DNA from 2 places in the Paraburkholderia sp. BL18I3N2 genome. Region 2 is predicted to be linked to the other one. Evidence: riboswitches for the same ligand, from Rfam matches in the RefSeq annotation. Region 2 holds a riboswitch; the other holds the start of a gene.
The links. A riboswitch is a leader RNA that binds a small molecule or an ion and turns the genes downstream of it on or off. The one in region 2 is predicted to bind glycine.
Positions count from the first base shown of each region.

Region 1 (3,381 bases), on a different contig from region 2:
CTGATGCCGGGTCGCCGGCCGTTCCACACGCTGAATCCTGCGCTCGCGCGTTTCGCCGATGGACGCACGATGGTCTACGGCAACATGGGCGGCGACGGTCAGCCGCAATCGCAGAGCGCGGTGTTCACGCGCATCGCGCGGTACGGATGGAATCCGCAGACGGCCATCGATGCGCCGCGCTGGCTGCTCGGCCGCACGTGGGGACAGGCGAGCGATTCGCTCAAGCTCGAAGCGCGCTTCGGTGACGGAACTGCCGCGGCGCTTCGCAGCCTCGGCCATGAAGTCGATGTGCTGCTGCCCTACGACGAAACGATGGGCCATGCGGGTGCGATCATCCGTTATCCGAATGGATATTTCGAAGGAGGACACGATCCGCGCAGCGACGGCGCGGCGATCGGCTGGTGACGGACGTTCCCCGCATGATGCTTCATGCCGGGAACGCGGCGGTCAGCGCAGCGCTTCGCCGCGCGCCATGCTTCCGGAAGGCGGAACGGCGACCTGAACCGGTTTCCCCGGCCACTTCCCGAGCACGGCTTCCGCGACGATTTCCGCTGTCGCCGCCGAAAGCGTCCATCCGAGATGCCCGTGCCCGGTGTTGTAAAACACGCCGGGGCGCCTGCCCTGCCCGACCTTCGGCAGCATGCTCGGCAACATCGGGCGCAGGCCGCTCCACGGGATCACGCGCGCGGTCGATACTTCAGGAAAGTAGCGCCGCGTCCATTCGACGAGCGGCGCGATGCGGTCCGCGCGGATATCGCGGTTGAAGCCGTTCAGTTCCGCCGTGCCCGCGACGCGGAAACGATCCGCGCCGAGGCGGCTCGTGACGATCTTCGCGCGGTCGTCGAGCAGGCTGACCCACGGCGCGTGCTCGCGGCTGCGCGCATCGTCGAGACAGACGGTGATCGAATAGCCTTTGACGGGATAGACGTTGACGTGATCGCCGGCCATCGAGGCAAACTCTCGGCTGCCGACGCCCGCGCAGATCACGATGCCGTCGAACTGAAGAACCTGTTCTTCGCCCGCCTGCTCGACCGTCAGCGCGACGCGGCCCGCCTGATCATCGATCGATTTGACCGACGTGTCGTAACGGAATTCGACGCCGTGACGCACGCAGGCATCGGCGAGACCGCGCGTGAACTTGTGGATGTCGCCGGTCGAATCCGAGGGCGTGAAGAAGCCCGCGTGAAAACTGCCCTTAAGCGCCGGCTCGATCGACGCGATTTCCTGCGCGGTGACCGCATGGCGCGCCAGGCCCGCGCCGTTGAGAATCTCGTTGACCTTCGACGCGGCCTCGAACTCCTTGCGTGTCGCGTAAAAATGCAGGATGCCGCGCCGCTCCAGATCGAAGTCGATGCGCTCCGTGTCCGCGATGCGGAACAGATGTTCGCGCGCGGCGAGCGCGAGGCGCACGGTCTCGGCCGTGTTGGCACGATAGTTCGGAACCTGCCGCAGGAACTCGCCCATCCAGCTGTACTTGTGCCAGCCGGGGCGCGGGTTCATCAGCAAGGGCGCGTCGCGCGTGAACATCCACTTGAGGCCCTTCAGCACGGTTGCGCGGCTGTTCCAGACTTCCGCATTGCTGGCCGAGAGCTGCCCGCCGTTGGCGAAGGAGGTTTCCATCGCCGCATAACGATGACGTTCGAGCACGGTGACGCGCAGGCCGCGCTGCGCGAGCGCGTAAGCGGTCGTGACGCCGGTGATCCCGGCGCCGATGATGGCGATTCGTGACATGACATGGTCCAGTTTTCGTTGAGCATCGCCGGCCGTATATAGCCGGCACCGATGCCCCATCTGTCCATGTACCTGAGAGTTTCGCCCGCACGCCGTGCATTGCTGCCGGCCGGAGCTCCCCTTCGGTGGGCGCGCATGGCGCCGCTCTCCAGATGTTCCGGCGCGCACGGTCCTTTTGCCTGAGAGTTTCCGGGGCGGTTGCTCCGTCGGCGTCGTCGCGGGGGACGAGCTCTTCCGTGGCGCGTTGTCGAACGCCTTGACGATACCCATCCTAAATGCGCCTGGCAAGCCCTTCTTTCTTTCATCCTGCTCCCCGAGGTTCCACGCGGACAGACACGACTCTCCCGAGCAGGAGATCTTCGACGTGGGCTTTAAGAGCTGCATGAAGCGCAGCCGCAGTTAAGAGAACACATCGAGATGCGACGCACGCGTTTTCGCAAGTAGCGCGTTCGATGAATGGCGGCGGGCGCTCGGCATGCGTTACAACATTGAAGTCACTTCTTGGACCCTCCCCGTGAGATTGTCGGCATATATTCAGCGCGCTCACTGCGAGAGCCTTCTCAACCGACCGCCGACCACTCATAAACGTCGCGTGCCAGCGGGCCCGGGTCATCATGAGCTGATACTAGGAAGCCCTGTTGCTCAAGGCTCCAGCTTTGCTCGCCAAGGATATTTTCAATCTTCTCGCGGTCGAGCGCGGGCATGCCGTCGGTTGCCGGCGTCATGACAAAAAGCCCCAGGCCTCAGTCCTGAAGCCGGTTCACCCGGGCATACGTCGTCAGGTCTCTCGATGCGCGCAAGAAATTCAGCTCAACGCTAGTCGGAGTCTTGTACACCGCTGAGATGACGCTCCCAGCCTTGCCGGGGGGCGTGAGATTGAATTCGAGTCAGTGAGACTGACCCTTGGATTATCAAGAAGCGCCCGTTGCGGCTCGGTACTGATTCTCTCAAACGATAACCCGGCAATCTTCCTCAACTCGTCATCAACAAGACGGCACACAGCGGCGTTGTCGAGGGTGATGAATTCACCGGTCTTCCGTTCTTCGCGAGGCACAAGAGGCACGACGTCGTAATAGAGCCGACTCAGAACAGCGTCCACGGCCACGCCTGAACATCTCGTCGTAAATGGCCTCTGTCACGTTCGCGATGGGCGTCGGAATGCTAAACCCGGCGTTGACGAAAAGCAGGTCGATGGTTTTGAACTCGGCTTTTACCTGAGCGGCGAGCGCGTCGATGTCGGTCAATGATCGCGCGTCGCTCGAAACCACGAGTGCCTCGTTCCCAAGGGCTCTGTCACGTTGCCGACCCTGTGACGAGATATGGGCGAAGACAGCCGTGTGTCAGAAAACGGCGGACGGATCTTGGGTAACGCCGGTGAAAAATCGCCATGCTTCAAATCGTGCGGCGAGTTGTTTCCGATAGAGCGATGCGCGTAGCAGGTGCCGCTTGAGCGCGAAGTGTTGCCGGATCGGACCAAAGCACGACAGGAAAACTTGCGTGCGCCCGGGCAGTCGAAAGCCTCGCATCCGGCGCTCGCGTTCGCGCGTAGGCTGATGGCTGTTTTCGGCCCTGTTGTTCACGCGCGCAGGCCTTGACGAATACGTGCTTCACGTTAGCGAGCTCCGGGAGCTCGGTTTTTGCGGCTGGGTA
Region 1 covers NZ_PVNC01000023.1:75,383-78,763, reverse strand. Annotated here, with positions in the region: gene B0G75_RS35110 (gamma-glutamyltransferase family protein) at 1-405, shown strand, start outside; gene B0G75_RS35105 (D-amino acid dehydrogenase) at 448-1,791, opposite strand; glycine riboswitch at 1,789-1,886, opposite strand; glycine riboswitch at 1,889-1,979, opposite strand; gene B0G75_RS40910 (hypothetical protein) at 2,292-2,456, opposite strand; gene B0G75_RS35100 (SDR family NAD(P)-dependent oxidoreductase) at 2,757-3,050, opposite strand; partial or broken gene B0G75_RS35095 (IS6 family transposase) at 3,072-3,381, opposite strand, start outside.
Region 1: another riboswitch for glycine. It lies ahead of B0G75_RS35105 (D-amino acid dehydrogenase); the one in region 2 lies ahead of gcvT (glycine cleavage system aminomethyltransferase GcvT).

Region 2 (3,381 bases):
ACGAACGGCAGTTTTACCACGCTTGCGGGGACGTTTTTGTCACGAATCTGAACGTGTACTGTGTCGCCCGGCTGCACGCCTTTCGGCACACGCGCGAAGGCGATCGATTCCTGCATGGTCGGGGAAAACGTACCGCTGGTGATTTCGCCTTCGCCCTGCGGCGTGACGACTTTCTGATGAGCACGCAGCACGCCCGCCGCCTTGCCGTTTTCCTTCAGCAGGATCAAACCGACGAACGCAGCCTGCGAGCCGTCCGCTTCCAGCTTGCCCTTGCCGACGAAGTCGCGCGGCGAGGTGAGGTCGACGGTCCAGGCGAGCCCGGCGTCGAGCGGCGAGACGTCGTCGTCCATGTCCTGGCCGTACAGGTTCATGCCGGCTTCGAGCCGCAGCGTGTCGCGCGCGCCGAGACCAGCCGGGCGCACGCCTTGAGCTTGCAATGCATTCCACAGCGCTTCGACGTGATCTGCGGGGACGATGATTTCGAAGCCGTCTTCGCCGGTGTAGCCGGTGCGAGCGACGGTCAATTCGCCGAACGGCGTGTCTTCGATACGTGCGGCGTTGAAGGGCTTCAGCGCTTCAGTGGCGGCGCGTGCGGCCGGCACGGTTTGCCAGACCTTTTCGCGCGCATTCGGACCTTGTACAGCGACGATCGCATAGTCGCGGCGCGGCGTGATGGTCAGGCCAAAGCTGCCTTCGGCGTTGAGCTGGCCGAACCAGGCGATATCTTTATCAGCGGTGCCGGCGTTGACGACCACGCGGAAGTGGTCTTCGCCGAAGTAATAGACGATCAGATCGTCGATCACGCCGCCATTCGGATTCAGCAGACAGGAATACAGTGCGCGGCCGGGCGTTTGCAGCTTGGCGACGTTGTTCGCCAGCGCGTATTCGAAGAAAGCGCGCACGCGCTCGCCGGTGAAATCGACGACGCACATGTGCGAGACGTCGAACATGCCGGCGTCGGTGCGCACGGCGCGGTGTTCGTCGATCTGCGAGCCGTAATTGACGGGCATGTCCCAGCCGCCGAAATCGACCATGCGGGCATTGAGCGCACGATGGGTGGCGTTGAGCGGGGTGTGTTTGAGTTCGGTCATGGGGCCTCGGGCGTCTCGCGAAACAAAAAAGGCCATGCGGCGCTACGCCTCGCGGCCTTTCGGCTGCGAGCGATGCGTTGCATGGCCCCTCTGTCCTCGATACCTGAGAGATTGCGTTGCCGTGGTCACGTTGACGTGCCGCGGTGAAACGCGCGCCCCTTCGGTGGGCAGCTTGCCAGATCCGCTCGATTAAAAACGACGCAGACGGCTACTGCCGCTCTCCAGAGTGCGAAAAACCTGTGCCTCGATGTTGCCTGGACGCGGGTTTTTCGACGCGGTCGGTCCTTTTGCCTGAGAGTTTGCGGGTGTGCCCCTTCGGCGGCGCGGCCTGCGGTTTTCTGCGGCCAGCACGCTCTCCCGACGCGTGCGGCGAATGTACGCGAGGGCCGGGGGCTTGTCAAATAAAGGCCCGTGAGCGGCGCGGCGGTTGACTTGGCGCCTTTGCAGCTGTCAAAAAAAGCGCGGGACGTGATGCCCGCGCTCGTACTGTTTCGGTGTGGAATCTGAAATTGATTCTGGCGCGATTATTCGCCGATAGCGTGTGCCGCGTTGTCCAGTTCCTGGTTCAGCACGCGCTGTTCGTCGCCGGACAGGCCGCCGCCATGCTGCGCGGCCATGTCGTGCGCTTCCTGACGGATCACGTCGAGACGATGGTGCAGCGCGCCGCCTTGGGGCGGCGGGTAATAACCCTGATTCACGCGGTTGTCGATCCGGCGGCTGAGATTGTCGATGCGGCCGTCGACCTGACGCAGGCGCTGATCCGCGATCTGTTGCGGGTTGGGACGAGGCGCCGGCTGGGATTGAGGCGCCACCACACAGGCGGCGAGGGAACTGAGCAAGGCACACGCGGCGAGCGCACGGATAGTACGGGGCATGGACACTCCGGAAGTCATTGTCGTTTTGTGGTGCTACCCCGGTAGCAACGGATGACCACCGGGCCGCGCTGACCGGCGGCGCGGCCTGATTTGTAACGTTATATTCCTTTCGCGCTTGTCAGCGTTCTCTGGCCCGCACCGCGTGCACGGCGAGTGCAGTTTTAGGTATACAAGTCGTTTCGACGCGCAGGCCAAACCGTCAACGAATCCGATCGAACGGCAGCCGGACGCCTTCTTCCGAGCTTCGGGTGGCAAGCTCGATAACCGTCATTACGTCGACGGCGTCCTGTGCGCTCACTGGGAATTTGACGCCGTTCTGGATCGCGTCGGCCACCGCAATATAAAACCCGGTGTACTCACCATTGCGCGTCGGCAACTCGCGCTCGACTTCCTGATCGCCTTCCAGCACGCGCAGCACACCTGCGGCATTGCCCGCGCCGAAGCCGTCGTCGCCCGGACGCAGGCCCGCCTTCAATTGATCTTCCTGCGTGTCGAGCCCGTATTTCATATAACTGCCGCGCGTGCCGTGGATGGTGAAGCGCGGCGCGACCAGCGCCGTCAACGCGCTGGCGTGCAGCACCACTTCGAATTCGCCGTAGCCGAGCTGGATGTGCACGTAGTCGGGCGCGCCGGCGTCGTCGCGATGGGTGCGCACCGTTGCCGACACGGTTTGCGGCGTGCCGAACAGCGCCAGCGCCTGGTCGATCAGATGCGGTCCGAGATCCAGCAGCAAGCCGCCGCCTCGCGACGCTTCCTCGCGCCAGCGCTGCCGCACCTCCGGCCGGAAACGGTCGAAGTGCGATTCGTATTGCGTGATTCGTCCCAATTCGCCGCTCGCGAGCAGATCGCGCACGGTCAGAAAATCACCGTCCCAGCGGCGGTTGTGAAACGGCATGAAAAGCTTGCTGCGGGCGAGCGCGATGTTGGCCAGCGTGTGTGCGTCGGCGGCGTTCAGCGTGACCGGTTTGTCGACCACCACATGCTTGCCCGCTTCCAGCGTGCGGCGCGCCAGGTCGAAGTGCGTGTCGTTCGGCGTGGCGATCACGATGCAGTCGAGTTCATCCAGCGCCAGCAGTGCGTCGAGGTCGGCCACCACCTTCGTGTGCGGATAGTCGGCGAGCGCGTGCTCGGGCTGGCTCGTGGCGATGGCCGCGACGCTCGCGCGGCCGCAGTGCTCGATCACCGGCGCATGAAAGGTCGCGCCGGCGAAACCGTAACCCATCAATCCAATCTTCAGCGATGCGGACATGCGTGTCTTCCTGCAAAAAACGGCGCGCCGCTTTGCCACCGCGGCGACGGCGCGCAACACCGCAATTGTGGCATGTCCTGGCGGTGGACCGTCAGCGTCGTCGCGGGCATTGGTCGCCGCTATCCGTCAACACAATCGTGTTAACATCGCTCCTCTCGCGCGAATC
Region 2 covers NZ_PVNC01000002.1:620,949-624,329, forward strand. Annotated here, with positions in the region: gene gcvT (glycine cleavage system aminomethyltransferase GcvT) at 1-1,091, opposite strand, end outside; glycine riboswitch at 1,172-1,326, opposite strand; glycine riboswitch at 1,360-1,461, opposite strand; gene B0G75_RS08695 (hypothetical protein) at 1,616-1,966, opposite strand; gene B0G75_RS08700 (oxidoreductase) at 2,166-3,215, opposite strand.